Regions from separate parts of the Kitasatospora sp. NPDC057542 genome, predicted to be linked through region 3. Evidence: riboswitches for the same ligand, from Rfam matches in the RefSeq annotation. Region 3 holds a riboswitch; each other region holds the start of a gene.
What was found. Region 3 has a riboswitch for cyclic di-AMP ahead of ACFU7Y_RS14740 (peptidoglycan DD-metalloendopeptidase family protein). Riboswitches for the same ligand answer to the same signal wherever they lie in the genome.
Positions count from the first base shown of each region.

Region 1 (10,331 bases), on a different contig from region 3:
CCGGCTGCCGGGGGGCCTCGCGAGGGAGGGAGCTCACAGGCCCCGGGCGGCAGCGACTCAGCGTTCCTTCAGGATCGAGGCGAGCAGGTCTATCGTGCGTTCCGGCGTGAGGCTGTCCACGCAGAGCCGCTCCATGACCTGGATGTAGGCGTCGACGTCGTCGCGCTTGTCCAGGTAGAGCGCGCTGGTGAGCTGCTCCAGGTAGACCACGTCCGCGAGGTCCTGCTCCGGGAAGCGCAGGATCGTGAACGCCCCGGACTCGCCCGCGTGCGCGCCGAACCGGAACGGCATGACCTGGATGACCACGTTGGCCTGCTCGGCGACATCGATCAGGTACTGCACCTGACCGCGCATCACCTTGGGCCCGCCGACCGGCCGGCGTAGCGCGGCCTCGTCGATGACCGCCCACAGGCGCGGGCTGGCGCCCTCGGTCAGCAGCTTCTGGCGGCGCAGCCGGAGGCTGACCCGCCGCTCGACCTCCTCATCGCTGATGACCGGCCGACTTTGGCCGAAAACCGCCCGTGCGTACTCCTCGGACTGGAGCAGCCCGGGGATGAACTGCACCTCGTAGGTGCGGATCAGCTGGGCGGCCTCCTCCAGGCCGACGTAGGTCTGGAACCAACCCGGCAGCACGTCGTTGAAGCTGTGCCACCAGCCGGACTTGTTGGCCTCGCGGACCAGGCCGAGCAGGGCTTCCCGCTCCGTCCCGTCGTCCACGCCGTACAGGCTGAGCAGGTCGGCGACGTCGCGCTCCTTGAAGCTGACGCGGCCGAGTTCCATGCGGCTGATCTTGGACTCGGAAGCCCGGATCGCGTAGCCCGCGTCCTCGCGGGTGATGCCGCGCGCCTCGCGCAGGCGGCGCAGCTGCGAGCCGAGGAGGATCCGGCGGACCATCGAGCCGCCGCCCGGCTGAACTGTGGTCATGCGGTCGAAACCTCCACCTAGGGCAAACAGCGCACAGTCTGCCATCAGTTGAGCGCTCACGGTGCCGATACTGACGGATGTTCCTATCAGTTCTGCACTCCATGCACCAGGATGCACGTGCATCCGGCGCTTGCATATGCCAATAGTGCGACTGCACGTGAATCGACTCTTGCATCTGCAGTGAGCGCACACCACCATGGTGCACGTGCACCTGCACATCCCTGGCAATCCCGCGGGCTCCGCGTCGACCCCACGCGCGACTCCGTGCACCGACCCGACGGCGTCCCCCGCGCCATCGGGCGTTCGAGTGCGCGCGCGCCTGGTCGAGGGGGCGGCCGAGCGGCCGAGCGAGTCGGAGGTGACCGGCATGACCCCGGCGGGTCCAGCCGTGTCCGCCCCCTTATGGGAGGAGCTCTTCATGAGCACCGGTACGGCCTTGGCGGTTGACCCCCATGTGGTCACCTGTACGCTCGCTCCTCGCTTCGAAGCCGTCAGAACCGCGCGCGACTTCGCTCGGACCACGCTCCAGCGCTGGGGCCTGACGGAGCTGTTCGACGACGTCGCGCTGGTGGCCTCGGAACTCGTGACCAACGCGCTCCGGCATGCGATCGGCGCACGGCCCGACCCGTCGGGCGGCGCCCTGGGCGAGTACGACTTTCCCATACAGCCGACCGCGGACGGCCGGCTTCCGATCCGAATAAGCCTCGTGCACCGCGCACCCCAGGTGGTCTGCGCGGTGAGCGATCCGAGCAGCCTCGGCCCGGTCGCCCGGGAGGCCGACTTCGTCGCCGAGTCGGGCCGCGGGCTGCACCTGGTGGAGTCGTTCAGCCGCTCCTGGGGCTGGCACCCGCTGGGCAGCGGCAAGGTGGTCTGGGCGATGTTCGAGGCGGAGACGGTCGGCGGCTCCCCGCTGGACGGACACCTCGGACTCGGCGGCCGCTCACCGCTCGACGGCCCCGTCGACGTCGGCGGGCGGCATCGGCGCTCGGCCTAGGACGGGCCCCGCGCCCAGCACGGCCCCTGCGCCGCACGGCGCACGGCCGGTCGAGGGAAGCCCCGGGAGGACCACACCCCGGGCCCTTCCACCAGGCGCCGCCGAGGCCTTCCGGCGCCCCGGACCCGCGAGCGGCTCAGTGCGGCCGGGCGGATCCGGACCGGAGGAGGCCTCCGGAGAAGAGGCGTCCGGAGAAGAAGGGGCCTCCGGAGGAGAAGCATCCGGCGCAAGGACATCCGGACGAGAGGCATCCTCAGGAGGCAAAGACAAAGGCCGTCGTGGTGTCGGCACCCACGACGGCCCCCCGATGGTGGAGCACGGCGGCCGGTCAGACCGCCAGGTGGTCGAACTCCCCGTCCTTCGCCCCGAGCAGCAGGGCGGCGATCTCGGCCCGGGTGTAGATGAGGGCCGGACCGTCCGGGAACCGCGAGTTGCGCATCGCCACATCGCCGCCCGGCAGGGCCGCGAACTCGACGCAGTTGCCCTGGGAGTTGCTGTGCCGGCTCTTCTGCCAGACCACCCCCTGGAGATCGGCGGCAGCCATCCCGTTGTAGGTGTCGTACGAGCCGTGCGTGTCCTGCGAGTCGTGCATAGAAATCTCCCGAAGAGCTCCGGAGTTGTCGTCCAGCGCGGCGCCCCCCGGCACCGCCGAACGAACGGACCGGCCCCGTACCGGCCCGGCACAACGCCTCACTTGACGCGATGATAGCCGCAGTGCACGTGCATCAGCACGGGACATTGCAGGTGCACGGGGCTTTTTATCCGCAGCCCCGAACTCTTCACGGGCCCTTCTCCTGACGGTACGTAAACGGACATAGCCGATGGAATCGCCGAGCTCGCGATAACCGGCCGTGAGCACTTCCCCGCTAAATGTTGATCTTCGAATGCCGGGAGTCGCACCCCCGTGACCCTCCGTCAGGCCACCCCTATGCTGTGAGACATCTCACGCGCCACAGATGCAACGCCCGCCCCCTCGGATTACGTCGTGTGCGACCACCGGCGACTGCGAGCGGGCTGGGCGAGGAATGTCCGGATTGTAGGCAATAGGCCCGGACCGGCTTCGGAGACGCACCGAGTCCGCGCGGCGGCCACGCGAAACCCGAACGGCAGCCGACTGCAAGCCGGACGGGCAGATGTCCTACGATCTCCGGCATGAGCACCGCAGCCATCCCGGGCGCGCCACTGCCCGTCCGCACCCCAGGCTCCCGTGCGCGGGGGCGCCACCGTCGTCCCGAGCGCCCCGAGATCCCGGCCGGCGCCCCGGCCCTGGTGCTCGCCGTGCCCGCGACCGCCGGGCCCGAGTCCCGTTCGGTCGTCGAGGAGCTGCTCTCGATCGTCCGCACCGAGCAGAACGGCGTCCAGACCGCGGTCGGCTACCTCGCCGGCGACGGCACCGAGGGCCCCGGCGGCGAGGACCGCACCGTGGCCGAGCTGCTGACCCTGGCCGCCGAGGCCGGGCTGCCGACGCCCGTCCTGGTGCCGCTGGTGCCCGGCCCACACACCTTCCTGACCGAGCTTCACGCGATCGCCGCCGAGTACGGCGCGCCCGTCACCGACCCGCTGGGCCCGCACCCGCTGCTGGCCGAGGCCGTGCACGTCCGACTGTCCGAGGCCGGGCTGGCCCGGGCCGACCGCGCCCGGCTGTTCGCCATCGCGACCGCCGCGGACGGCGTGGTGCTGACCACCGTCGGCGGCGAGGACGCGGCCGCCGCGGCCGGCATCACCGGTGTGCTGCTGGCCGCCCGACTGGCCGTGCCGGTCGTCGCCGCCGCGCTCGACGTGCCCGGCTCGGTGGCCGCGGCCGTCAACCACCTCAAGGACACCGGCTCGCAGCGCCCGGCGCTGGCCCCGCTGGTGATCGGCCCGGAGGCGGACTCCGAGCTGCTCGCCACCGCCGCCGAGGAGACCGGCTGCCCGTCGGCCGCGCCGCTGGGCGCGTACCCGTCGGTCGGCCAGCTGATCGCCTCTACGTACCTGGCCGCACTGCCCGCGCCGTCCCCGGAGGACCTGGCGCGGGCCGAGGCGGAGGCGGCGGCCGCCGCCGAGGCCGAGGGGGCCGTGGAGGGCACTCGTGGCGCCCACGCGGCCACCGAGGGAGCCTCGGGGCAGTAGTCGACACCGCGCGCCGGTTCGCGCGCACCGAAGGGTCCGGAACGGCTTGCGTTCCGGACCCTTCGCTTTCCCCTTCTTGCCCCGTGCGTCCCGTGCGGGAGCCGAACGGCAACGAAGTGAAATGTCCGTTCTGGTGCTATTTGAAAGGAAATAGGGGGCGCCCGTCCAGGCGCGCGAATCGCGGCCGCTCCCCCACCTGTCCGAGTAAGCCGCTCCGCAATTCGACGCACCGTCACGGCCTTCCTGAGGCGGAGCCAGTTGTGGATTCCCGCAATAGCGTTGCGCACAAATGATCATTTGCGATCATGACTGGCTGCAATTTTGGCAGTTTCGACTAAACCGTGATGTACATCACAGCCATTTGCAGTTTGAACTTAAGTCTGATTAACGTGCTCCCCGTTCGTAACCACACGAACCCGGTTCATCCGCAACGCCGAGTCCTGCCGTCGGATGTCCTGGCAGCGCGAAAACGCACCACGGCAGGAGCGGGGGACCCACAGGTAAGTCGCCCCGGGCCGGTCTCCGGAACGGTCCAGGGCTAGGGGTGAAGCCGCGCCCACCGCGCGGCCGGGCAACTCCAGCCCGAATCCGACAGCTCACCTCGCAGGCGTGGGAGAGGACCGCGTCTTCATGCTGCCCACCAACGGCACTCGCCTGTCCAGCCGCACCCACCGCGTGATCGCCGCCCTCGGCGTCGCGGGCGTCGGCCTCACCGTCCCCTGCCTCACCTCCGGCGCCGCCTCCGCCGCCTCCGTCGCCACCTGGGACAAGGTCGCCCAGTGCGAGAGCGGCGGCAACTGGAGCATCAACACCGGCAACGGCTTCTACGGTGGCCTCCAGTTCACCTCCAGCACCTGGTCCGCCTTCGGTGGCACGACCTACGCGGCACGCGCCGACCTAGCCACCAAGGACCAGCAGATCGCCGTCGCCGAGAAGGTCCTCGCCTCGCAGGGCCCCGGCGCCTGGCCGGTGTGCTCCGTCCAGGCCGGCCTCACCAAGGGCGGCGCCGCCGCCTCGGTCGACACCTCGGCGGGCTCCACCGCCGGTTCGTCCGCCGCCAAGCCCGTCCAGCAGAACGTCAAGCCGGCCGCTCCGGCCGCGAAGCCCGCCGCCAAGCCCGCGCAGCCCCAGACCCCGGCCGCCAAGCCCGCCGCGCCCGCCGCGCCCGTCCAGGGCGGGGACTACACCGTGGTCGAGGGCGACTGGCTGTCCTCGATCGCCGACCAGCACAACGTGCAGGGCGGCTGGCAGCGGCTGTACGAGCTGAACCGCGGCACCCTGACCGAGGGCCCGGACAGCATCTACCCGGGCCAGCACCTGTCCCTCGGCGGCAACGGCCAGGCCGGCCGGTCCTCCACCGCCGGCTCGGACTTCACCTGGTTCGACCGCTCGCAGAAGTCCGGTCAGTCCGCGAACGGAGGTGCGGTGAACGCCCGGCCGACCGCGCAGACCCAGACCCAGGCGCAGGCCCCGGCCGCCAAGCCGGCCGCCAAGCCCGCTCCGCAGACCCAGGCCCCCGCCGCCACCAGCGGCATGGCCGCCGCGATCTCCTTCGCCGAGTCGAAGGTCGGTCAGGCGTACGTCTACGGCGGCACCGGCAACGGCGGCTGGGACTGCTCCGGTCTGACCCAAGCCGCACTGCGCGCCGCGGGCATCTCCATCCCGCGCGTCGCCGCCGACCAGGCCGCCGCCAGCACCCACGTCTCGCTGGACAGCCTCCAGCCTGGCGACCTGCTCTTCTGGTCCAACAACGGCAAGGACTCCGGCGTCTACCACGTCGCGATCTACGTCGGCAACGGCAAGTACGTCGAGGCCGCAAACCCGAGCTCGGGCGTCCGTGAGCAGAGCATCGCCAACTGGGCCCCGGACTTCGCCGGCCGGGTCTGAGGACGGCGCAACGGCGGGCGGGCAACCGGTGACAGCCGACGGATAACGAAGAACAGATAACAGATTTCAACATCTGTCATCTGTCACCTGTTACCCGCCGGTCGTCATCCGCACGCTGACCACCCACCACCCCCGGGGAGAGTCTGGTCGCTCCTCTCCGGGGGTTCCGGCGTTCCCGCCGACGGTTCGGGGTCCCCCTCCGGCGGTTCCGCCATATCCCGTGGTGGATCCCCGCCCCAACGGGCATGCTGCTGCTCTGCACCCGAGGAGGAGTCACATGGCCCAGGTCACCGTCACCCTCGACGCGAACCTCGCGATCGACGCGATGATGCTCTCCGGTACCAAGAACCCCCAGGACGCCGTCGAACTGGTCCTGCGCGACTACCTGGCCCGCGGCCGCCGCACCGAGACCCGTACCGGCGAGGCCGCCGACGGACACCGTCTGACCGTCGACCGCCCCACCACCCAGGAGGGCTGACCGCCTGAGGGCCCGCGACGGCCGACCGCGCGCACGCCGAACGGGCCCCGGAGAGCAACCGCCCTCCGGGGCCCGTTCGTTCGACCGTGGCGGCCGGGGCTCAGCGCGCGCAGGCCCCGGTGGACCCGCGCATCACCAGCTCCGGCTGGAACATGAACTCACCGCGCTGGGCCGCGTTTCCGCCGACCTCCTCCAGCAGCGCGTCCACCGCCGCCGTGGCCATCGCCTCGACCGGCTGGCGGATCGTGGTCAACGGCGGCTCGGTGAAGGCGATCAGCGGCGAGTCGTCGAAGCCGACCACCGACACGTCCTGCGGCACCGACAGCCCGCGCTGCCGCACCGCCCGGATCGCCCCGAGCGCCATCATGTCGCTCCCGCAGACGATCGCCGTGCAGCCCTTGTCGAGCAGCGCGCCGGCCGCCGCGTGCCCGCCCTCCACGCTGAACAGCGTGTGGTGGACGAGGTTCTCGGCCTCCTCCCGGGTGCGTCCGAGCACCTCGCACATCGCCGCCGTGAAGCCCTCGATCTTGCGCAGCACCGGCACGTACCGGCGCTGACCGACGGCCAGCCCGATCCGCTCGTGCCCGAGTTCGGCCAGGTGCTGGACGGCCATCCACATCGCGGCCCGGTCGTCCGGCGAGATGAACGGCGCGTCGATCTTCTCGCTGTAGCCGTTGATCAGCACGAACGGCACCCCGCGCCCGGCCAGCCGGGCGTAGCGGTCGTGGTCGGCGGTGCTGTCGGCGTGCAACCCGGAGACGAAGACGATGCCCGCCACTCCCCGGTCCACCAGCATCTCCACCAGTTCGTCCTCGGTGGACCCGCCCGGCGTCTGGGTGCACAGCACCGGGGTGTAGCCGTGCCGGCTGAGCACCTGCTCGATCACCTGGGCCAGCGCGGGGAAGATCGGGTTGCTCAGCTCCGGCGTGATCAGTCCGATCAGCCCGGCGCTGCGCTGGCGAAGGCGGGTCGGCCGCTCGTACCCGAGCACGTCGAGCGCCGCCAGCACGGTCTGCCGGGTGGCGGCGGAAACGTTCGCCTTGCCGTTGAGCACGCGGGAGACGGTGGCTTCACTGACCCCCGCCTGCGCCGCGATGTCTGAGAGTCGCGCCGTAGTCACGGTCCCAGAGCCTATTCCAACCACGTCAGACCGCCCACCAGCCGGTGCTGTTCGGAGCCAGCACCGTCTCGCCACCGTCCACCACGAGGTCCGCCGAGGCCAGCAACAGCGTGCCCGGGGCCGCGATCCGCACCGGCTCGCCGGTGGTGTTCACGGTGCAGACGAAGGCGCCGCGACGGAAAGCCAGGGTGCCCTCGGGGCTCTCCAGCCACTCGACGCCAGTGCCGGCGCCGAGGTCGGACTGCGCCCGGCGGACGGCCAGCGCGCTGCGGTAGAGCTCCAGGGTGGACGTCGGGTCGCCGGTCTGCGCCTCGACGCTCAGCTCGGCCCACTCGGTCGGCTGCGGCAGCCAGGACGGCCCGCCGGCCACCGGTCCGAAGCCGTACGGGGCCTCGGTGCCGGACCACGGGATCGGGACGCGGCAGCCGTCGCGGTAGCCGTCCTGGCCGGCCTGGCGGAAGAAGGACGGGTCCTGGCGGACCTCGTCGGGCAGGTCGGTGACGTCCGGCAGGCCGAGCTCCTCGCCCTGGTAGACGTACGCCGAGCCGGGCAGCGCGAGCATCAGCAGGGTGGCGGCGCGGGCGCGGCGCAGGCCGAGTTCGCGGTCGCCGGGAGTGCGGATCTGGGTGCCGAGGCCGGGCTCGTTGGCGAACCGGGTGGCGTGCCGGGTGACGTCGTGGTTGGACAGCACCCAGGTGGTGGGGGCGTCGACCGGGCGCATCGAGTCGAGTGAGAGGTCGATCACCTCGCGCAGCGCGGTGGCGTCCCAATCGGTGCCCAGGTACTGGAAGTTGAAGGCCTGGTGCAGCTCGTCGGGACGGACGTAGTTGGCGGTGCGCTGGACGGTCGGGGTCCAGGCCTCGGCGACGCCGATCCGCTGCCCCGGGTACTCGTCGAGGATCTTGCGCCAGCTGCGGTAGATCTCGTGCACGCCGTCCTGGTCGAAGAACGGCATGACGTCGTTGCCGAGCAGCTTGAGCTGGTCGGCGCCGCCGAGGTCGGGCAGGCCGGGGGCCTTGACCAGGCCGTGGGCGACGTCGATGCGGAAGCCGTCCACGCCCATGTCCAGCCAGAACCGCAGGATCGAGCGGAACTCGTCGGCGACCGCCGGGTTCTCCCAGTTGAAGTCGGGCTGCTCCGGGGCGAACAGGTGCAGGTACCAGTCGCCGGGGGTGCCGTCCGGGTTCTCGGCGCGGGTCCAGGCCGGGCCGCCGAAGATGGACTCCCAGTCGTTGGGCGGCAGTTCGCCCTGCTCGCCCTTGCCGGGGCGGAAGTGGTAGCGGTCGCGCAGCGGGGAGCCGGGGCCCTCGCGCAGGGCGCGCTGGAACCACTCGTGCTGGTCCGAGGAGTGGTTGGGGACGAGGTCGACGATGATCCGCAGGCCCAGGTCGTGGGCGTCCCGGATGAGGGCGTCGGCGTCCAGCAGGGTGCCGAACATCGGGTCCACGGCGCGGTAGTCGGCGACGTCGTAGCCGGCGTCCGCCTGCGGCGAGGCGTAGAACGGCGAGAGCCAGACCGCGTCCACGCCGAGGTCGCGCAGGTAGGGCAGACGGCTGCGGATGCCGGGCAGGTCACCCATGCCGTCGCCGTTGGAGTCGGCGAAACTGCGCGGGTACACCTGGTAGATGACCGCGTCCCGCCACCAGCCTCTGGACGCGCTGACGTTCGCCTCGTGAGCGGTGTCGGCGGCAGGCCGGGAGGTGTCGGCCAGGTTCTGGGTCATGGACGGTATCCCTTGGGGACTAGAGGAGCGGAAGGCGCTGGGACGTGGAGGCGCGTGACGACGTGGCGGCGCGTTACGACTTGGAGGCACCGGCGGTCAGGCCGGTGACCAGGTGGCGCTGCACCAGGTAGAAGAAGGCCGCGGACGGGATCGCGATCAGCACCGCGGTCGCGGCCATCAGGTTCCACTGGGCGTCGTGCTCGCTGACGAAGGTCTGGAGGCCCACGGCCAACGTGTACTTGTCGGAGCTGAGCATGAAGGTGGAGGCGAACGGCACCTCGGCCCAGTAGGTGAGGAAGGAGTAGAAGGCCGCCACCGCCAGGCCCGGGCGGGCGAGCGGCAGCACCAGCCGCCAGAAGGTGCCGAACGGGCTGAGCCCGTCGACCCGGCCGGCCTCGTCGATCTCCACCGGGATGGTGTCGAAGTAGCCCTTCAGCAGCCAGGCGCAGTACGGCACGGTGGTGGTCGAGTAGACCAGGATCAGACCGGTGTAGCTGTCCAGCAGGCCGAGCTCGGAGAGCATCGTGTACATCGGCACGATCAGCACCGCGATCGGGAACATCTGGGTGACCAGCAGCGACCACATCAGCGGTTTGTGCCCGGGGAACTTCATCCGGGAGACGGCGTAGCCGGTGGTGGCGGCGAGCAGCACGCCGAACACGGTGGTGATGCCGGAGACCAGCAGGGCGTTGCCGAACCAGGTGAAGAAGTCGGTGTCGGACAGCACGTGCTGGTAGTTCGACAGCGTCAGCTTGCCGAGGATCTCGCCGGGGTGGAGGTAGTCGGTCTTGTCCGGGCCGAGCGAGACGAACAGGATCCACGCGACCGGGAACAGCGCGATCAGGCCGGCCAGGATCAGGGTGCTGTGGGACAGCGCCCGGGCCAGCGGGCTGCGCTCGCCGCGGCGGCGGACCTTGGCGGGCCGGGCGGCCGGGGCCGCGGTCGCCGCCGGGGCCGGGCGTTCGGTGGTGGTGCTCATCGGGGTTACCTGCCTTCGTGGGTCAACTGGGTCCGGGGCCTCAGCCGTTGGCCTGCTCGTTGCGGGCGAGCCAGCGCCGGTAGAAGGCGGTGAAGACGATCAGGATGGACAGCA
Region 1 is NZ_JBHVFE010000006.1:11,354-21,684, forward strand. Features, by position in the region: gene ACFU7Y_RS01700 (helix-turn-helix transcriptional regulator) at 58-924, opposite strand; partial or broken gene ACFU7Y_RS01705 (ATP-binding protein) at 1,343-1,807, shown strand; gene ACFU7Y_RS01710 (DUF397 domain-containing protein) at 2,247-2,510, opposite strand; gene ACFU7Y_RS01715 (hypothetical protein) at 3,071-4,030, shown strand; cyclic di-AMP (ydaO/yuaA leader) riboswitch at 4,452-4,653, shown strand; gene ACFU7Y_RS01720 (transglycosylase family protein) at 4,640-5,917, shown strand; gene ACFU7Y_RS01725 (hypothetical protein) at 6,195-6,395, shown strand; gene ACFU7Y_RS01730 (LacI family DNA-binding transcriptional regulator) at 6,496-7,515, opposite strand; gene ACFU7Y_RS01735 (alpha-amylase family glycosyl hydrolase) at 7,541-9,238, opposite strand; gene ACFU7Y_RS01740 (sugar ABC transporter permease) at 9,312-10,217, opposite strand; gene ACFU7Y_RS01745 (carbohydrate ABC transporter permease) at 10,258-10,331, opposite strand, start outside.
Region 1: it holds a riboswitch for cyclic di-AMP, as region 3 does, so the genes downstream of both, ACFU7Y_RS01720 (transglycosylase family protein) here and ACFU7Y_RS14740 (peptidoglycan DD-metalloendopeptidase family protein) in region 3, are expected to answer to the same signal.

Region 2 (10,331 bases), on a different contig from region 3:
GCCCGGCACGTGCCGCCCGCCGCCCCGCTCGGCGGCGCGGCCGAACTCTCCCACCTCGGCGGCCGGCTGGCCGAGCTGCTGGCCGAACTGCCCGACCCGGCCACGCTGCTGCCGCAGCCGGACACCGCGCCCGACGGGGCGTCCGGGGCCGCTCCCGTCGGTGTGGTCACCATCGGCGAGCTGGTCCGCGGCGGTGCGCTGGAGGTGTACTCCTCCGGCACCGGTGCCGCCACCCGGCCGGCCGGCGCGGAGCCGGGCGGCACCCCCGTCGTCACCGACCAGGACCTCGCCACCGGCGCCGCGCCCGGCGCCGTCCTGGCCACCGGCCCCGGCCCGGCCGGGGACGTCCGCACCCGCCCCGGCGACGTCCTGGTCCCCGCCCTCGGCGGCGGCACCGCCCGGGTCGTCCCCGCCGAGGGCCCGCTGGTCGGCGCCGCCCTCGGCCGTCAGCTCCACCTCCTGCGGCCCGACCCCTCGGCCCTCGACCCCGAGTTCCTGGCCGGCCAGTTCCGCTCCACCGCCGGCACCCGGCGCGCCGCCAGCCACGCCACCACCACCGCCCGACTCGACATCCGCCGGGTCGAGCTGCCCCGACTCCCGCTCCCCGCCCAGCAGCGCCTCGGCGCCGTCTTCGCCCGCCTCGCCGCCTTCGACACCGCCCTCGCCCAGGCCGCAGCCCTCGGCCACAGCCTCGCCCAGGCCGCCACCGACGCCCTGGCGACGGGCACCCTGGTGCCGCCGGCCTGAGGCCCGTCCCGGAGGTGACCGCGGTTCAGCAGCGGCTCAGGACCGACGCACGCCGGTGATGGTGCGGCCGGCGGTCCGATACCGATGCGGCAGCGGTCGGGACGGAAGCCCTCCGGACCGGCCGGGCCGGGCGGTACGGTGAGCGGAACCGTCCGCACCGCCCTCGGTGCCGGTCCTCACCAGCTCAGGAGCGCGCATGTCAGGGCAGTACCCCGGGCAGTTCGGACCGCCGCCCGGCGGAACGCCGTACGGGCCGGGGCACGGGCAGGGCTACGTGCCGGGCTACCCGCCGGGCACGGTGCCGGGCGCACTGCCGGCGCCGACGGCGGTGGCCGGGCCGGCTCCGGTTCCCGGGCGGTTCGGGGTGACCGCGCGGGTGCTGTGCGCGCTGGCCCCGCTGCTCACCGTCGGCCTGCTCGGGGTCGTCCCCTCGCTGATGCTGGCGGTCCGCCGCCGGCGGGCGTACGACATCGCCGGCGCGGTGGTGTTCTGCGCGCTGCTGCTCACCGTGATCGTCTCCGCCGGGGTCGCGGGCGGCCTGAAGAACCCGACCGCCGACACCACCGGCCAGATCGCGCTGACCGTGCTCTGGTTCCTGCCGACGGCGCACTTCCTGGTGATGGACAGCCGCGCGGTCTGGCTGGCCGGGCGACCTGCGCCGCAGGCCGTACCGCAGGCCGTGTCGCCGTACGCGGTGCCGAACGTCTCGCCCTACGCGGCGACCGTGCCCGGGTACGGGGCGCCCGCGCCCGCCGTGCCGACCGCGCCCGCCACCCCGGCCCCCTCGGCGCCTGCCCGTTCGGCCCCGGCCCCCTCCCTTCCGGCCCCCGAGGCCGCCCACGACCTACGCGAGCTGGGCGAGTTGCTGCGCCGCCAGGCCCGCGAGGACCGGCCGTGACCGCCGCCCGGCTGATCGCCGGCCGCTACCGGCTCACCGAGAAGATCGGCCACGGCGGCATGGGCCAGGTCTGGGCCGGCCAGGACGAACGGCTGCACCGTCAGGTCGCGGTCAAGCTGCTGCGCCCCGAGCACCTGGTCCCCGGCGGGACCGGCTCCGGCGGCGAACGGGCCCGCCACAGCGACGAGTTGCGCCGCCGCTTCCTGCGCGAGTGCCGGGTCACGGCCGCGCTCGACCACCCCGGGCTGGTCACCGTCTTCGACGCCGGCGAGGACGAGGGCGAGCTCTACCTCGTCATGCAGCGCATCCCCGGCGTCAGCCTGGCCGACCTCATCGCCGAGGACGCGCCCTTCCCCGTCGAGCGCGCGGCGGCCGTCGCCGCGCAGCTGTGCACCGCGCTGGCCGCCGTCCACGCCATCCCGGTGGTCCACCGCGACCTCAAGCCGAGCAACGTCATGGTCCGCGAGGACGGCCGCACCGTCCTGCTCGACCTCGGCATCGCCACCGCCCTCGACAGCGAGGCCACCCGGCTCACCCTCACCGGCGTGCCCGTCGGCAGCCCCTCGTACATGGCCCCCGAACAGGCCCTCGCCGCCACCACCGACCCGCGCAGCGACCTCTACGCGCTCGGCTGCCTGCTGCACGAGATGCTGGCCGGCGAGGAGCCGTTCCGGGCGCCCACCGCGCTCGGCGTCCTGCGCCGACACGTCGACGAACCGCCCGTCCCCCTGCGGGAGTTGCGCCCCGAGGTGCCGCAGCCGCTGGAACAGCTGGTGCTCGACCTGCTCGCCAAGCAGCCCGCCGACCGCCCTGCCGACGCCCGGACCGTGTACGCGCGGCTGCTCCCGTTGCTGCCCCCGGCCGACGGCGCAGCGCAGCCCCGCTACACCCCGCTGCCGGACCCGGCCCGCCCCTTCCGCTACCCGCACCAGCCGCAGCCGCCGGCCGCGGCGGCCGCCCCGGCGCCCGCGGTCCGCTCCGAGCCGCGGCCCTTCCTCATGCCGCCCGCCCCCGCGACACCTCCCGCCGTCCCCGCGGGCCCGGACCTCGGCGCCGAGTGCGCCCGGCTCTCCGACCTGGTCGACGCCGGCCGCCACACCGAGGTGCTCGGCCTCGCCGCCCGCCTGCTGCCCCGGGCCGAGGCCGAACTCGGCGATGCCGCACCCCTGGTGCGCACCATCCGCACCATCTACGCCCGCATCCTCCTGCACGAGGGCCACCCCCAGCAGGCCCTCCCCGAGTACCGCCGTCTCGCCGCCACCGCCGACGGCGGCCCGTACGGCCCCCAGGGCCTCGACCACCGCTACCGCGCGGCCGTCTGCCTCGAACGGCTCGGACACGGCGCCGAAGCCCTCGCCGAGTACCAGGCACTCCTCACCGCCCACACCGCCCGCCTCGAATCCGGCCTCGACACCGACCCCGAGCGCAGCTACGACCTCCGCGAACGCATCGGCCTCCACCTCGCCGCCACCGGAGACCCCCAGAACGCGTGGCAGTGGCTGCTCCCCCTCCTCCTCGACCGCGAACGCCGCGACGGCCCCCACCACCCCACCGTCCGCCGCCTGCGCCAGTCCCTGTCCACCCTCACCCCCACCTCCACCCCCTGGCCCCCGCCCCAGCCCTGATCCCCTCTGGTCTTCACCTCCCCACGCGCGCAGCGACGGCACCGACCCGGTGGCCGCTGCCGACGTCCGGGGAAGACGTCCGGGCCCGGGGCGGAGCTCGGGCAGGGTGTGGGGACACGGGCGGGCGGGGTGAGGGCGCGGGGGTAGGTTCGGGGTGTGACGACGAATGCTGTGCCGACGAAGACTCCGGGCGCGAAGTTGATCCTGCTGACCACCACCCACCGGGTGGCTCCCGGCCTGCTGGCGTGGCCGGCGTGGGAGGCGTTGCGGTCGGCGGCGCGGGTGCTGGTGGGGGACGAGGGGCATCCGCAGGTGGCGGCGGTGCGGCAGGCCGGGGTGGTGGTGGAGGCCGTGCCGGCCGGGTCGGCGCCCGCGTTGGCGCGGCTGCTGACCGGGCAGCCCGCCGGGGCCGGGCCGACGGTGTGGCTGGGCAGTCCGGACGGGGACCCGGGGCTGACCGACGCGCTGGCGCGGCTCGCGGTGGAGCACGCCGGCGAGGTGCCGGAGATCGAGGTGCTGCCCGGCTCGTACGACCTGCCGGGGTCACGGCTGCTGGACCTGGTGACGGTGATGGACCGGCTGCGCTCCCCGGGCGGCTGCCCCTGGGACGCCGAGCAGACGCACGAGAGCCTGGTGAAGTACCTGGTCGAGGAGGCGTACGAGCTGGTCGAGGCGATCGAGGAGGGGGACCGGGAGACGCTGCGCGAGGAGCTGGGTGACGTCCTGCTGCAGGTGTTCTTCCACTCCCGGATCGCCGAGGAGCACCCGGCTGAGCCGTTCACCATCGACGACGTGGCCGGGGACATCGTCGAGAAGCTGGTGTACCGGCACCCGCACGTGTTCGGGGACGTCGAGGCCGGGGGCGCCGCCGAGGTGGAGGCGAACTGGGAGCAGCTGAAGGCGGCCGAGAAGGCGGACCGCGAGTCGGTGCTGGACGGGGTGCCGGCCGGGCTGCCCTCGTTGGCGTACGCGGCGAAGCTGGTGTCCCGGGTGCGCCGGGCGGGCTTCACGGGGGTGCCGGACGAGCCGTACGAGCTGCCGGCCGAGCTGACCGCCGACTCGGCGGGCCGGCTGCTGCTCGCGGTGGCGCAGCGGGCGCACGACGCCGGGGTGGACGTGGACGCGGCACTGCGGTCGGCCGCGCGCGGTTACCGGGACGCGGTGCGCGCGGCCGAGGGCCTCAAGCCGGAGTGACGACGGGCTCGGGGTGACGGGCCCGGGCCTGGAGTGACGGGCCTCAGGCCGCCGTGGCGGCGGGCTCAGGGCGCCGCTGCGGCGGGACGAGTTCGCCGATGGCCTCGCCGACGAGGACGACGAGTTCGGCGAGGCGCTCCAGGTCGAGGTGGTCGGGCAGCTCGGCCAGCGAGACGATCCGCTCGCCGTCCGGGCCGGCCACGGCGAACAGGTCGATCGGTCCGAGGTGCTTCTCGGCGGTGTCCACGAGGGCGGCGACGTCGCTGGGGCGGCGGATGTCGCCGCAGACGCCGACGACGGGGCAGCCGGGCCGGTCGAGCTCGGAGGCGAGGTCCTCGGCGATGCCGACGTGCTGGTCGGCGATCAGCATTCCGGTGGCGCCGGCCGCGGCGAACCGGCGGGCGAGGCCCGCGCCCGACCCGCCGTCGAGGACCGCGATGACGACGACTGACCCGCTGACCCGCATGGCCTGCTCCTCCCTGTGGACGACACCGCACCGGCGCCCACGCGTACTGCGGAGGATCGTAGGCAGGTCCTGACCCTCCGCAACAGGGATTACCCCTCAGGTGACCAGGCTCACGCCCGCCCCGCGGCCAAGAGTCGGCCAAGAGCTGTCCACGGGCTGTCCACGGTCCGTCCATGGCCGTGCCACGGGGTGTTGGCGCGCCGGATGCGATCCGCCGGCGGCGGAGCGGCGGCCCGCCGGAGGGAGGGTCCCCCGTCGCACCGGATACGGTCGGTCCATGCCAGCTCAGCCCGACCCCGCCCGTCCCGCCGCCGCGCCCTCCGACGCCACCGCCCCGCAGCTGTTCACCTGGGAGTTCGCCGCCGACCCGTACCCCGCCTACGCCTGGCTTCGCGAGCACGCCCCGGTGCACCGCACCACGCTGCCGAGCGGCGTCGACGCCTGGCTGGTGACCCGGTACGCGGACGCCCGGCAGGCGCTCGCGGACAGCCGGCTGTCGAAGAACCCGGCGCACCACAGCGGGCAGGCGCACCGCACCGGCCGGGTGGGCATTCCGGGGGAGCGGCAGGCGGACCTGATGACCCACCTGCTGAACATCGACCCGCCGGACCACACCCGGCTGCGCCGGCTGGTGTCGAAGGCGTTCACCCCACGCCGGGTGGCCGAGTTCGAGCCGCGGGTGCAGCAGCTCACCGACCGGCTGATCGACGGCTTCGCGCAGCGCGGTTCGGCGGACCTGATCCACGAGTTCGCCTTCCCGCTCCCCATCTACGCGATCTGCGACATGCTGGGCGTGCCGGCCGAGGACCAGGACGATCTGCGGGACTGGGCGGGCATGATGATCCGCCACCACGGCGGGCAGCGCGGCGGCGTGGGCCGGGCGGTCAAGCGCATCCGCGCCTACCTGGTGGACCTCATCCACCGCAAGCGGGCCGACCTCGGTGACGACCTGATCTCCGGCCTGATCCGGGCCAGCGACCACGGCGAGCACCTGACGGAGAACGAGGCCGCCGCCATGTGCTTCGTGTTGATCTTCGCGGGGTTCGAAACCACCATCAACCTGATCGGCAACGGCACCTACGCGCTGCTGCGCAATCCGGAGCAGCGCCGGTTGCTGCAGGAGTCGGTGGCGCGCGGGGAGACCGCACTGCTGGAGACCGGGATCGAGGAACTCCTGCGCTACGACGGGCCGGTGGAGCTGGCGACCTGGCGGTTCGCGACCCGGCCGCTGACCATCGGCGGGGTGGACATCCCGGTCGGCGACCCGGTGCTGGTGGTGCTGGCGGCGGCGGACCGCGACCCGGCGCGGTTCGCGGCCGAGAACACCCTCGACCTGGCCCGGGCCGACAACCCCCACCTGGGGTTCGGGCACGGCATCCACTACTGCATCGGCGCCCCGCTGGCCCGGATGGAAGGGCGCGCCGCGCTGGCCACGCTGCTTTCCCGGCTGCCCGATCTGCGGCTCGCGGAAAGCCCGGAGAACCTGCGCTGGCGCGGCGGTCTGATCATGCGTGGGCTGCGCGAACTCCCGGTGGAATTCAGCCCGGAGGGCCGCTCCCCGCACGCGCCTCCGCATGCCCCTTCCGCGCCCTCGGCGCGCTGAGGTCACGCGACGGACGTCGCCGATCGCCTACCGGCGAGGGTGTGAACGCCCATCAATCCGGACATAACGCCGCCGTTGGTAGGCGATCGGACACGGGCCGTAATTCTCGTGTGATATCGACGATATGAGCTTGTGATTAGTCTGATGATCTGTCTACTCTCCCTGGAGTTCGCAGCTGCGGACCTCGTACGCGGAACGCCGAATCCTGCCCGCCGCGCCACGGGAAACCGACCAGAACCCTGGGCAGGGGCGGGGGAACCAGGTTTGTTGCCGTCTCCCCACGGCTTGGGGTGAAGCCGCCCGAGCGGAATCGTTTCCGCGTACGGCGGCCGGGCCACCTCCCGGTCCGAACCCGACAGCTCACCTCGCAGGCGTGCGGAGAGGGACCTCTTCATGCTGTTCGTTGGAACTGGCCGTCACCGTCGTCGCACCCAGGCCGAGAAGGCCATCGCCGTCGCCGGTGTGGCCGGCGTCGGACTCGCGATGCCGCTCCTCACCGCCACCGGCGCCTCCGCGGCCCCGGCCTCCACCTGGGACTCCGTCGCCCAGTGCGAGAGCGGCGGCAACTGGAGCATCAACACCGGCAACGGCTTCTACGGCGGCCTCCAGTTCACCTCCAGCACCTGGAAGGCGTACGGCGGCACCGCCTACGCGCCGCAGGCCAACCAGGCCAGCAAGGCCCAGCAGATCTCGGTCGCCGAGAAGGTGCTGGCCTCGCAGGGTCCGGGCGCCTGGCCGGTCTGCTCCCAGAAGGCCGGTCTGACCAAGGGCGGTGCCCCGGCCGTGGTCGACACCTCCTCGGACGCCAAGGCGCAGTCCGCCCCCAAGCAGCAGACCCCGAAGCCCGCCGTCAAGCCGGCCGAGAAGCCGGTCGCGCAGAAGCAGGCCGCCCAGAAGCCGGTGCAGAAGCCCGCCGCGCAGCCGGTCCAGCAGGCCGCCCCGCAGCAGCAGGCGCAGCCGCAGACCCCGGGCTTCTCCGGCAAGGCCGGCTGGGACGCCGACGCCAAGGTGTACTGGTACCAGAACAACGGTGCCTGGTACTGGACCAGCCACCAGAGCGTCTACCAGCAGTACGCCGGCCAGGCCGCCGCCCAGCCGCAGTACGCCCCGCACGCCGCGCAGCCGGCCCCGCAGGCCGCCGGCCACGACTACACGGTCCGCGCGGGTGACACCCTGTCGACCATCGCCGCCGCCCAGGGCGTGTCCGGCGGTTGGAGCGCGCTGTACGAGCAGAACCACGCCACCGTCGGCGGCGACCCGAACCTGATCCTGCCCGGCCAGGTGCTGCACCTCGGCTGAGCCGTCGCGGCCGGCGCCGGGCCGTCGTGCCCGACGCCGGTCCGTCATGTCCGGCGCCGGGCCGTCGCACGCGGAGCCGACGCCGTTGCGTCCCGACGTCCGAAGGGGGCCGGTCCTACCGGTCCCCTTCGTCCGCATTCGCCCGCTCCGGTGGGACAAGCTGGGGCAAGCAGGTGAACTACCGGCGGGTAGTGGGGCCACACGCTGAGACGGGACCGAGGTCGGCGTGGCCCCGGGAGCCCGGGCGGTTAGGCTCTGGTCGTAACGACTCCGCAATCGTCCTGCTGACAGCACCACCGTCAGACCGGACCCTGCTTCCGCAAGGAGATGCCTCGTGCCGTCCATCGATGTCGTCGTAGCCCGTGAGATCCTCGACTCGCGCGGCAACCCCACGGTCGAGGTCGAGGTCGGCCTCGACGACGGCAGCACGGGTCGTGCCGCTGTCCCGTCGGGTGCCTCCACCGGTGCCTTCGAGGCGCTGGAGCTGCGTGACGGTGACAAGAACCGCTACTTCGGCAAGGGCGTCGAGAAGGCCGTCCTGGCCGTCATCGAGCAGATCGGCCCGGAGCTGGTCGGCTACGACGCCACCGAGCAGCGCCTGATCGACCAGGCCATGCTGGACCTGGACGCCACCCCGGACAAGTCCTCGCTCGGCGCCAACGCCATCCTGGGCGTCTCGCTGGCCGTCGCGCACGCCGCCTCCGAGGCCAGCGACCTGCCGCTGTTCCGCTACCTGGGCGGCCCGAACGCGCACGTCCTGCCGGTCCCGATGATGAACATCCTCAACGGCGGTTCGCACGCGGACTCCAACGTCGACATCCAGGAGTTCATGATCGCCCCGATCGGCGCGGAGTCCTTCTCCGAGGCCGTCCGCTGGGGCGTCGAGGTCTACCACACGCTCAAGGGCGTGCTGAAGGAGCGCGGCCTGTCCACCGGTCTGGGCGACGAGGGCGGCTTCGCCCCGAACCTGGACTCCAACCGCGAGGCCCTGGACCTCATCGTCGAGGCCATCCAGAAGGCCGGCTACGTGCCCGGCCGTGACGTCGCGCTGGCCCTGGACGTCGCCTCCTCCGAGTTCTACGAGGACGGTGCCTACCAGTTCGAGGGCAAGGCGCTCACCTCCGCCGAGCTCATCGAGTACTACGCCGGGCTGGTCGCCGCCTACCCGCTGGTCTCCATCGAGGACCCGCTGGACGAGTCGGACTGGGACGGCTGGAAGGCCATGACCGAGAAGCTGGGCGACAAGGTCCAGCTGGTCGGCGACGACCTGTTCGTCACCAACCCGGCCCGCCTGGCCCGCGGCATCGAGACCGGCACCGCCAACGCGCTGCTGGTGAAGGTGAACCAGATCGGTTCGCTGACCGAGACCCTGGACGCCGTCGAGCTGGCCCAGCGCAACGGCTACCGCTGCATGATGTCGCACCGCTCCGGCGAGACCGAGGACGTCACCATCGCCGACCTGGCCGTCGCCACCAACTGCGGCCAGATCAAGACCGGTGCCCCGGCCCGCTCCGAGCGCGTCGCCAAGTACAACCAGCTGCTGCGCATCGAGGAGATCCTCGACGACGCCGCCGAGTACGCCGGCCGCGGCGCCTTCCCGCGCTTCCGCTCCGCGGAGTGATCAGCACCGCCACGCGGACTGTCGAGCACGGCAAGCACGAGGGCCGGGCGTTCCCGGTAGCGCACGCCTGACCGGTGCCCCGCCGTTCACCCCGTAGGGTGGACGGCGGGGCACCGTCGCGACCAGGAGGGGATACGGGAGATGGCTGGCTGGAGGATCCCGGGCTTGGCGGCCCGGCCCCGGTTCACGAGCCGGGCGACCGTCCTCGTCCTGGTGCTCTGCTCGCTGGTGGCGATCCTCGCCTACCCGACGCGGCAGTTCATCTCCCAGCGCGCCGAGATCTCCGCCCAGCGGGCGAAGGCCGACCACGCGCGCCAGCAGGTCGAGCAGCTGCGCCGGGAGAAGGCCCGCTGGCAGGACCCGGAGTACGTCAAGGCGCAGGCCCGCGCCCGGCTGCACTACGCGGTGCCGGGGGAGACCCCGTACATCGCGGTGGATCCGGCCGGTCAGTCCTCCGCCCAGCCCTCCTCGTCCGCGGCCGGTGCCGCCTCTTCCCAGAACGCAGCTCCCGGAAGCGCCGGCGAGGCGAAGGCCGCCAAGCCCTGGTACGTCGGCATCTGGGACTCGGTGGACGCCGCCGACACCGCTGCGGCGGCCCCCGCCACCCCCCTTCCGCTCCCACCGTCCCCCGTTGGAGACACCTCCCCCCATGACCACTGAGAACCACCCCACCGTCTCCGACGCCGACGTCGCGGCCATCGCCGCCCAGCTCGGCCGGGTGCCGCGCGGCCTGCGCGGCGTGGCGCACCGCTGCCCCTGCGGCAACCCGGACGTCGTGGAGACGGCGCCCCGGCTGCCGGACGGCACGCCGTTCCCCACGCTCTACTACCTGACCTGCCCCAAGGCCGCCTCGCTGATCGGCACCCTGGAGGCGGAGG
Region 2 is NZ_JBHVFE010000117.1:1,493-11,823, reverse strand. Features, by position in the region: gene ACFU7Y_RS17335 (N-6 DNA methylase) at 1-747, shown strand, start outside; gene ACFU7Y_RS17330 (hypothetical protein) at 944-1,645, shown strand; gene ACFU7Y_RS17325 (protein kinase) at 1,642-3,270, shown strand; gene ACFU7Y_RS17320 (MazG family protein) at 3,427-4,464, shown strand; gene ACFU7Y_RS17315 (SDR family NAD(P)-dependent oxidoreductase) at 4,508-4,930, opposite strand; gene ACFU7Y_RS17310 (cytochrome P450) at 5,208-6,533, shown strand; cyclic di-AMP (ydaO/yuaA leader) riboswitch at 6,753-6,921, shown strand; gene ACFU7Y_RS17305 (transglycosylase family protein) at 6,927-7,832, shown strand; gene eno (phosphopyruvate hydratase) at 8,167-9,453, shown strand; gene ACFU7Y_RS17295 (septum formation initiator family protein) at 9,595-10,113, shown strand; partial or broken gene ACFU7Y_RS17290 (DUF501 domain-containing protein) at 10,085-10,331, shown strand, end outside.
Region 2: it holds a riboswitch for cyclic di-AMP, as region 3 does, so the genes downstream of both, ACFU7Y_RS17305 (transglycosylase family protein) here and ACFU7Y_RS14740 (peptidoglycan DD-metalloendopeptidase family protein) in region 3, are expected to answer to the same signal.

Region 3 (10,331 bases):
CGGCAGGGGAGCACCCGGCCGTCGGTGAACTTGACCGTCTCGGCGCCGACTTCGGCCACCGAGACGCCCAGCGACACCTCGATCCCGCGGTCGCGCAGCACCTCCAGGGCGGCCTCGCCGAGCGGGTCGCCGAGCTCCGGCATCAGCTTCGGGGCGATGTCGATCAGGTGCCACTTGATCTGCCGGGCGTCCAGGCGCGGGTAGCGGTGGGCGGCGGCGGTGGTCAGGCGCTGGAGGCAGGCGGCCGTCTCGGTGCCCGCGTAGCCGCCGCCGACCACCACGAACTGGAGCCGGGACTCGCGTTCCTTCTGGTCCAGGGTTGCGGAGGCGAGGTCGAGTTGGGCGATCACGTGGTCGCGGACGTAGGCCGCCTCGGCGAGCGTCTTCATGCCGCGGGCGTAGTCGGTGAGGCCGGGGATGTCGAAGGTGCGGGTGACGCTCCCGGGGGCGAGCACCAGGAAGTCGTACTTCTGCGCGACCACCTCGTCGGTGACCTTGCGGACGACGCACACCTTGGAGGCCGGGTCCACACCGATGGCGCCGCCGGGGAGGATGTGGGTGCGGCGCAGCGAGCGGCGCAGGGAGACGGCCACGGACTGTGGGGTGAGGACGCCGGCCGCGACGTGGGGGAGGAGGGGGAGGTAGAGCTGGTAGCTGAACGGCGTGACCAGCGAGATCTCGGCCTCCGACGGTGACAGCTTGCGTTCGAGGCGGCGGGCGCACTCCAGGCCGGCGAAGCCACCGCCCACGATCAGGATCCGAGGTCGTTCCATCGCTCATCCCTTTGCCGTGAAGGTCCCCATGTCTGTCCGCCACACTCGCACGGAGCAGCGGGGGCTGCCACCGGGGCGGGGCGGATGAGGGAGGGGTGGGGCCGGGGCGGGCGCCCTGGGGCGGGGAGGCGGGGTGGGGTGCCGGCGTGTGTGCGGGGTGGCGGCGGGTGGAAGAGAGAGGAAGTGGCGGTGACACCGATAAGCTGTCGGCCGTGCTACCCGAGGTGACGGCGATCCGGTACGTGACGCCACTGCGAGAAGGCGGCTCGATGCCGGGCCTGGTCGAGGCCGACGATCGGCGGCTCTACGCGCTGAAATGGGTCGGTGCGGCACAGGGCCGTAAGGCGCTGGTCGCGGAGGTGCTGGCCGGGGAGCTCGGCCGGCGGCTCGGGCTGCCGGTGCCGGAGCTGGTGACGGTCGACCTGGACCCGGTGCTCGCGCGCAGCGAGCCGGACCACCAGATCCAGGATCAGATGCGCGCCAGCGGCGGGACCAACCTCGGGATGGCCTTCGTCAGCGGTGCGCTCAACTTCGACCCGCTCTGCTTCGAGGTGGACCCGGAGCTCGCCGGGCAGGTGCTCTGGTTCGACGCGCTGATCGGCAACGTCGACCGGTCCTGGCGCAACCCCAACCTGCTGGTGGCGACCGGCGGGCTGCGGCTGATCGACCACGGCGCCAGCCTGATCTTCCACCACAACTGGTCGGGCGCCGCCGCCTGGATCCGCCGTCCGTACGACGCCTTCGACCATGCGCTGCTGCGGGCCCAGCCGGACCTGGCGGCGGCCGACAAGGCGCTCGCGCCGCTCGCCGAGGCGGCGATCGAGGGCGCGGTGGCGCAGATTCCGGAGGTCTGGCTGGTGGACGAGTTCGGCTTCGACTCGCCCGACGAGGTGCGCGCCGCGTACCGTGCCCAGCTGACCGAGCGACTGGCCGGTCCGCGTGACTGGCTGCCGGAGGTGCCCGCATGACCGAGTCCGTGCCGTCCGCGCTGCCGGCCACCATCGAGTTGCACGACTACGAGTACGCCGTGATCCGCGCGGTGCCGAGGGTCGAGCGCGGCGAGTGCGTCAACGTCGGGGTGCTGCTGTACTGCCGGCAGAGCTCGCACCTGGCCGCCCGTACCCACCTGGACCAGGCCCGGCTTCTGGCGCTGGACCCGGTGGCGGACGTGCAGGGCGTACGGCGGGCGCTGCACGGGATCGAGGCGGTCTGCCACGGCGGGCCGGAGGCCGGTCCGGCGGCAGGGGACAGCGCCGGGCAGCGGTTCCGCTGGCTGACCGCGCCGCGCAGCGCGATCGTCCAGCCGGGGCCGGTGCACACCGGGCTGACCGCGGACCCGGAGGCGGAGCTGCGGCGACTGTTCGACCAGCTGGTGTTGTAGGGCACCGGGCGGGTGTGAGCTGTCTCGCCGACGGTTGCCCCGGTCAAAGCTTGAGTTGCTGAAGGACCTGGTCGTACGCTGGCCCCATGGGTTCGACAGCGACGACGACCGTACCGACCAACGCCGAGTTGATGGAGGCGTTGGCCGCCGTCGGTGCCGCGTACTTCCAGGACTTCGCGGCGGCCGCGGCCCGGCACGGGCTCTCCTCCTCGCAGGCTAAGGCGCTGGGCGCGGTGCAGGAGCCGGTGCCGATGCGGGCGCTGGCCGGACGGCTGGGCTGCGACGCGTCGAACGTCACCGGGATCGTGGACCGGCTGGAGTCGCTGGGCCTGGCCAACCGTGAGGCGGCGGCGGGTGACCGGCGGGTCAAGATCGTGGTGATCACGGCCGAGGGCCGGGAGATCCTGAACCGCATCCGCGGCGAGATGGCCCGGACCCACCAGGCCTTCGAGGCGATGACCGACGAACAGCGGATCGCCCTGCACTCGATCTGCGGCCAGGTGCTGCCGGTGCTGGCCGGCCGTACGGGCGGCGCGCAGTAGCACCCGCGCCGCCCGACCCCCGCGGGCCGTCCGTGCCGTTCCGGTCAGAGCAGGCCGGCGAGCTCCGGTGGCAGCGGCCGGTGGTGGAGCAGGGTGAGTGAGCGGGTGGCTCTGGTCACCGCGACGTAGAGGTCGCGCGGGGCGAGCGCGGCCGGTTCGACCACCACGACCGCGTCGAACTCCAGCCCCTTGGCGTCCGCCACGGTGAGCGCGTCCAGTGGTCCGGCCAGGGCGTCCGGTGCGATCACACCGAGGGTGCCCGGGCCGTCGGGCTGCCGGGCGAGCGCGGCGGCGAAGTCGCCGTCCGGGACGGGGACCGCGCGCGGCTGCTCGGTGCCCGGGCGGATGGACTCGGGCGGCCGGTGGCCGGGTACGGCGGTGCGCAGCACGGCGGAGGCGAGGGCCATGACGGGTGCCGGCGTGCGGTAGTTGACGGTCAGCCGCTCCTCGCGCCAGCGACCGGGCAGGTGCGGGTCGAGCATCTCGGCCCAACTGCGGGCTCCGGCGGGCGATCCGGTCTGGGCGACGTCGCCGACGATGGTGAGCGAGTTGGTCGGGACGCGCCGCAGGACGGCGCGCCAGGCCATCGCGGACAGCTCCTGCGCCTCGTCCACGACGACGTGGCCGTACGCCCAGGTGCGGTCGGCGGCGGCGCGTTCGGCGGTGGAGCGGTACGGGCCGCCGTCGCGGAAGCGCTCGGCCAGGGCGGCGGAGTCCAGCAGGGCGTCGTCGGTCTGCCCGGTGATGGTCAGCACGCCCTGGGCGAAGGCGAGTTCGTCCGGATCCTGGTCGGCGGGAGCGGGTGCCCGTTCCGCGCCCAGGAGTTCGGCGGCCTCGTCGAGCAGCGGGACGTCCTCGACCGTCCAGTGGGAGCCGGGCGGGCGGAGCAGGGCGGCCGCGTGCTCGGGGGCCGCCTCGGTGAGCAACTCCCGGTCGGTGAGCAGCCGTTCGATCAGCTGCTGGGGGGTGAGCCGGGGCCAGAGCGGGTCGAGCACGGCGCGGACGTCCGCTCGCTCCCAGAGCTCGCGCGGGGCGTAGTGCGCCTCCTCGTCGTCGTACGGGCGGCCGAGGGCGAGCGCCTGGGAGATGGCGAGGGCGTCGAGCAGGGTGCCCAGGTAGAAACCCCGGGCCCGGTTGTGCGGCAGCCGCAGGCCGCGGGCGGCGTCCCGGGCCTGGGCGCAGGCCCGGGCGGAGACCTGTAACCCGTCGCCGAGGTCCAGTCCTTCGGCGGGGGCGCTCTGGTGGGCGGCCAGCGCGCGGCGGAGCACCCCGGCCATCCAGGGGCCGCCCTTGGCGAAGGCCGTGGCGGGGGTGTCGGTGCCGGTGGTGGCGACGCCGGGGACGAGTTCGCCGACGGTGCGCAGCACCACCTCGGTCTCGCCGAGGGCGGGCAGCACCTCGTCGATGTACCGCAGGAAGCCGGGGTTGGGGCCGATCACCAGCACGCCCCGGCGCTCCAGCGCGGCGCGGTGGGTGAACAGCAGGTAGGCGGCGCGGTGCAGGGCGGCCAGCGTCTTGCCGGTGCCGGGGCCGCCCTGGACCACCAGGGCGCCGCGCAGCGGGGAGCGGATCACCCGGTCCTGCTCGGCCTGGATGGTGGCGACGGCGGTGCCCATCCGGCCGGTGCGCTCGCGGTCGAGGGCGGCGAGCAGCGCGGCCTCGCCGACCAGGGCGCGTCGACCGGACTCGTCCAGCCCGGCGAGGTCGAGCGCCTCGTCGTCCAGGCCGGTGAGGACGCGGCCCCGGGTGTGCAGGTGGCGGCGGCGCACCACGGGGCCGGGGTGGGCGGGGGTCGCGGTGTAGAACGGGCGGGCGGCCGGGGTGCGCCAGTCGAGCAGCAGCGGTTCGTACGCCTCGTCGGTGAGGCCGGTGCGGCCGATGTAGTGGACGGTGCCGTCGCGCTCGTCGAGCCGGCCGAAGCACAGGCCGCGCTCGACCGCGTCCAGCCGGGCGACGTGGCGGGCGGCCTCGCGCGCACGCACCTCGCGTTCCAGCCGGGCCTGGTGGGTGCCGCCGGGCGCGGCGCCGTCGTGGGCGTCGTCGGCGGCGCGGCGGGCCCGTTCGCGTACGGCGTCCAGCCGGGCGTAGAGCCGGGTGAGGTGGGCCTGCTCGGTGCGCAGGGCCGTGGCGAGGGCGCCGCTGGAGTTCCGTGCGTCCGCTGGAGGTTCGCTCATCGATGTGGTATCCTTGCGGTGAGGAGGCTGTGGAGCGTCATCTGAAAGGCGCTCAATTGACCCAGCCTACCCCATCCGCCGACGCCCGGCGTGACCTCGGCTGTTACTCTTGCGAAGCGTGAGCGCGAAGCCCCAGATCCCCAATGTCCTGGCCTCCCGGTACGCCTCGGCGACCCTGGCCCAGCTGTGGTCCCCCGAGCACAAGGTGGTCCTTGAGCGCCACCTGTGGCTCGCCGTCCTGAAGGCCCAGCAGGACCTCGGCGTCGAGGTGCCGGCGAACGCCGTCGCCGACTACGAGCGAGTGATCGACCAGGTCGACCTCGGCTCGATCGCGGCCCGTGAGCGGGTCACCCGTCACGACGTGAAGGCCCGGATCGAGGAGTTCAGCGAGCTCGCCGGGCACGAGCAGATCCACAAGGGCATGACCTCCCGGGACCTGACCGAGAACGTCGAGCAGCTGCAGATCCGTCAGTCCCTCGAACACGTGCGGGACCGTACGGTGGCCGTGCTGGTGCGCCTGGCCAAGCTGGCCGCCCAGCACTCCGAGCTGGTCATGGCCGGCCGCTCGCACAACGTGGCCGCGCAGGCCACCACCCTGGGCAAGCGGTTCGCGTCGATCGCCGACGAGCTGCTGGTCGCCTTCCGCCGTCTGGAGGAGCTGATCGCCCGCTACCCGCTGCGCGGGATCAAGGGCCCGGTCGGCACCGCCCAGGACATGCTGGACCTGCTCGGCGGTGACACCGGGAAGCTGGCCGAGCTGGAGCGCCGGGTCGCCGGGCACCTCGGTTTCGACCACGTGCTGACCAGCGTCGGCCAGGTCTACCCGCGCTCGCTGGACTTCGAGGTGCTCACCGCCCTCGTCCAGCTGGCCGCCGCGCCGTCCAGCCTGGCCAAGACCATCCGCCTGATGGCCGGCCACGAGCTGGTCACGGAGGGCTTCAAGGAGGGCCAGGTCGGCTCCTCCGCGATGCCCCACAAGATGAACACCCGCTCCTGCGAGCGCGTCAACGGCCTGGCCGTCATCCTGCGCGGCTACGCCTCGATGACCGGCGAGCTGGCCGGTGACCAGTGGAACGAGGGCGACGTCTCCTGCTCGGTGGTGCGCCGGGTCGCGCTGCCGGACGCGTTCTTCGCCTTCGACGGCCTGCTGGAGACCTTCCTCACCGTCCTCGACGAGTTCGGCGCCTTCCCCGCCGTGATCGAGGCCGAGCTGGACCGCTACCTGCCGTTCCTCGCCACCACCAAGGTGCTGATGGGCGCGGTGCGCGCGGGCGTCGGCCGGGAGGCCGGGCACGAGGTCATCAAGGAGCACGCCGTCGCCTCCGCGCTGGCGATGCGCGCGGGCGCCCGGGAGAACGAGCTGCTGGACCGGCTGGCCGCCGACGAGCGGATCCCGCTGGACCGGGCCGCGCTGGACGCGCTGCTGGCCGACCGGCTGTCCTTCACCGGTGCGGCCGGTGCCCAGGTCGCCGAGGTGGTCCGCCAGGTGGAGGCCGTCGCGGCCGCCTACCCGGAGGCCGCCAAGTACGCGCCGGCCGACATTCTCTGACGTCGGATCAGCTCTGAGCCGAGGGCCCTGCCGCCGGACCGGTGGCGGGGCCCTCGCGCGTCGTGGGGACGTGGCCCGGGTCGAACGGCGGGGTGGTGGTGCCGCACGGCCAGTCGCAGTTCGGCTCGGCCACCGCTTGCTCCTCGGGGGCGAGCACATTGCCCCGTACGGTCGCGGAGGCGATCAGCCCGCCGGCGACCAGCAGGCCCGCGCAGATCAGCATCGCGGTGTGGAAGGCGGAGTCGACCGAGGCGGGCACCCGGTAGGCGTCACCGCTCAGCCCGGCCAGCGCCGGCAGGGCGGCCACCGCGAGCAGGCCGGCCGCGCGGGCGGCGGCGTTGTTGACCCCGCTGGCGATGCCCGCGTGCCGGACGTCGACGGCGGCCAGCACGGTCGCCGTCAGCGGCGCGACCAGCACGGTCATTCCGCAGCCCATCACCGTGACGGCGGGTAGCACGTCCGCCCAGTACGAGGAGTCCGGGCCGATGCGCAGCATCAGCAGCACCCCGGCGGCGCACAGCATGGGACCGACGGTGAGCGGGATGCGCGGGCCGATCCGTTTGCCGAGGCGCCCGGCGCGCGCGGACAGCGCCAGCATCAGCACGGTGATCGGCACCAGCGCGAAGCCCGAGACCAGCGGCGAGAACCCGGACACGATCTGGAGCTGCACCACCAGCAGGAAGAAGACGCCGCTGAACGCCGCGTACACGCACAGGGTGACCAGGTTCACCGCGGTGAACAGCCGGGAGGAGAACAGGCCGAGCGGCAGCATCGGCTCGGGGGCACGGCGCTCGACGGCCACGAAGGCGGCGCCGGCCGTCAGCCCGATCGCCCCGCTGACCCAGACGGCGGGGGACAGGCCCTCGCCGGCCGCGGTCAGCGCGTAGGTGACCGCGCCGAGGGCGAAGGCGGCGAGCGCGGCACCGAGCACGTCGAAGCGGCCGGAGGCGTCCTTGTCCCGGCTCTCCGGCACCGAGCGGGTGGTGACCGCGACCACGGCGACGGCGAGCGGCAGGTTCAGCAGGAAGATCCAGCGCCAGCCGGGACCGTCCACCAGCCAGCCGCCGAGGAAGGGACCGACCGCGGCCGACACCCCGCCGAAGCCGGACCAGAGGCCGACCGCCGTCGAGCGGTCGTCAGGGTGGAAGACCGCCTGGAGCATGGCGAGCGAGCCGGGGGTGAGCAGTGCCCCGCCGATGCCCTGGACGGCGCGGGCGGCGATCAGCACCCGGATGTCCGGTGCGACGGCGCAGGCCGCGGAGGCGGCGGCGAACCAGACCACGCCGACCAGGAAGACCTTGCGCCGCCCGTACCGGTCGCCGAGCGCGCCGCCGAGCAGGATCAGGCCCGCCAGGGTGAGCAGATAGGCGTTCAGCGTCCATTGCAGGGACGCCAGGGAGGCACCGAGGTCGGCGCCGATCCGGGGCAGGGCGACGTTCACCACGGTGCCGTCGAGCATCGCCATGCTGGAGCCGAGCACCGTCGCCAGTAGTACCCAGCGCCCCTGCGCGGTGCCCAGGCGCAGGGTGCCGGTCTCGGAGGTGGCCACGGGCGAATCCTGCGCTGCCGGGGCGCACGTGACAAGGGTCACCGGTGGGTGTGTTGACCGAGGGCGGTGCGTGAAGGGGCGGGTGCGCTGCGTCGCGGATCTCGGCGCAGGGTCGTGGATCAGTGGCGGGGGGTGAATGGGTTGTGTACGTATCGTGCGGTCCGGCCTGCGGAGGGTCACTGGGTCCGGGGGGATCGTTGCCGTTTCAAGAGATCGACATTGCTTCACCCGAACGGATGGGTTTTAGTTCAGCGACCGCCCGGCCAGTCCGGACGGATCCACCGGGTGGAACGCCGAGTCCTGCCGCTGCCCGGTGGTTCGAAACGAACTCTGCACGGCAGGAGTGGGGGACCCACAGGTAAGTCGCCGGACCGGAGTTCGCGCCTCAGGGCGCGGGTGTCCAGGACCGGCTCGGGGTGAAGCCGCGCATGCGGCCGGGCAACTCCAGCCCGAACCCGACAGCTCACCTCGCAGGCGTCGGAGAGGAAAATTCCATGCCTGCTCAGGCCCGTCGTATCGCCCTGCCCCGCGCTGCCCGCATCGGCATCGCCACCGCCGTCACCGGTGTCTCCTTCGCCCTCCCGCTCGTGACCGCGGTGAGCGCCCAGGCCCACATCGTTCCGGCCGCCCCGGTCGCGCAGGCTGCCGCCTCCACCGGCGCCAAGCCGGCCGCGCAGGCCGCTGCTCCGGCCGCCCAGGCCGCGCAGGAGAGCTACCGCGTCGTCAGCGGCGACACCCTGTCCAAGATCGCCGCCGCCAAGAACGTCGAGGGCGGCTGGCACGCGCTGTACGAGCAGAACCGCTCGGTCGTCGGTGCCGACCCGAACCTGATCTTCCCGGGCCAGCAGCTCGCGCTGCCGGGCCACGCCGCCGCGCCGTCCGCCGACGCTGCTCCGGCGAAGCCCGCCGCACCGGCCAAGCCCGCCGCTCCGGCGACCCAGGCCACCACGCCGCAGGCCCAGGTCCAGGTGAAGACCGAGGCGGCCAAGCCGTCCGCGCAGCTCCAGACCCAGCTGCAGGTCGCCGCTCCGGCCCAGGTTGTGACCGCCACTCCGGTCGCCGCCGCCACCTCCGGCTTCGTCGCCCCGCTGGCCAACCCGAAGCTGGGCACCGCCTACGGCGTGGCCGGTTCGATGTGGGCTTCCGGCCACCACACCGGCCAGGACTTCATCGCCTCCACCGGCACCCCGCTGCGCGCCGTCGCCAACGGTGTCGTGGTCAAGGCCGGCAACGGCGGCGCCTACGGCAACCAGGTCGAGATCAAGCTCGCCGACGGCCACTACGCCGAGTACGCACACCTCTCCTCGATCGGTGTGAAGCTCGGTCAGGCCGTCACCGTCGGCCAGCAGATCGGCCTCTCCGGTGCCACGGGCAACGTGACCGGCCCGCACCTGCACTTCGAGATCCGCAACGGCTCGGAGTACGGCTCGGACATCAACCCGGTCGCCTACCTGCGCGCGCACGGCGTCGCGCTCTGAGCCCGAGGCACTCCGACCTCGCGGGGCCCTGAGCCCCGAAGGTTTCAGGAACCGCCGCTGCTGCGGGGCGAATCGATCCTCCGGGATGGTCATGTCGGGTGACCGCTCGACCGGGTGATCGCCGCACAGTGGACATGGGCGCGGGACACGCCCAGGCCGGCCCGGCTTCATGAGGACCTCCTCGTGGAGCCGGGCCGGCTGCTTCGTTCGAGCGGGAGTCAGTGCCGGTGGACCGGCAGGCCGTACCGGGCGGCGGCCAGCAGCTCGTGCATCCGGTGGCCGAAGTCGTCGGTGTCCCGAGCCGGTTCGGGAAAGGCCAGGCGGACGTCGCGGTGGCCGTGCGGGTGGTCCAGGCGCAGCACCAGGCCGTAGCGGTCCAGCGCGAGCGGGCGGACCTCCGGCTCGTGGGCGAGCACGGCCGGGTCCAGCAGCCGGGTGAGGACGTCGAGCGCCTCGGCGTGGTCGTCGGCGAGGTGGGTGAGCAGCGCGGCCTCGTGCCGGGCCAGCGGGTCGGGGGCGGCGAGGGCGAGGTCGTCGGCGGTGACTGCGCCGGTGCCGTACGGGGTGGCGAGGACGGCGTGGGCGACGTCCACCCGCAGGTGTACGCCGAGGCCGTCGTCGGTGAGGTGGGCCAGGTGCAGCCGGCCGGCCAGGGTGAGGCGGGCGCGGACGCGGTCGCGGACGGCGACGGGGGAGACGTCGGTGATGTCGAGGACGACGGCGAGGCCGTCGGTGGCACCGGCGGCGGCCGTGGTGAGCGGGTCGTCCAGGGCGGTGCGCAGCCGCAGCCGGGAGCCGTGCACGGAGACCGGGGTGTCCAGGTGGTGGTGCTCGCCCAGGGCGCGGACGGTGAGCGAGGAGGTCGTGCTGAGCAGGCTGTGGATC
Region 3 is NZ_JBHVFE010000094.1:136-10,466, reverse strand. Features, by position in the region: gene ACFU7Y_RS14775 (NAD(P)/FAD-dependent oxidoreductase) at 1-773, opposite strand, end outside; gene ACFU7Y_RS14770 (HipA family kinase) at 986-1,741, shown strand; gene ACFU7Y_RS14765 (DUF3037 domain-containing protein) at 1,738-2,154, shown strand; gene ACFU7Y_RS14760 (MarR family winged helix-turn-helix transcriptional regulator) at 2,241-2,696, shown strand; gene ACFU7Y_RS14755 (HelD family protein) at 2,741-4,870, opposite strand; gene purB (adenylosuccinate lyase) at 4,980-6,419, shown strand; gene ACFU7Y_RS14745 (MFS transporter) at 6,427-7,968, opposite strand; cyclic di-AMP (ydaO/yuaA leader) riboswitch at 8,323-8,460, shown strand; gene ACFU7Y_RS14740 (peptidoglycan DD-metalloendopeptidase family protein) at 8,463-9,446, shown strand; gene ACFU7Y_RS14735 (DUF2470 domain-containing protein) at 9,665-10,331, opposite strand, start outside.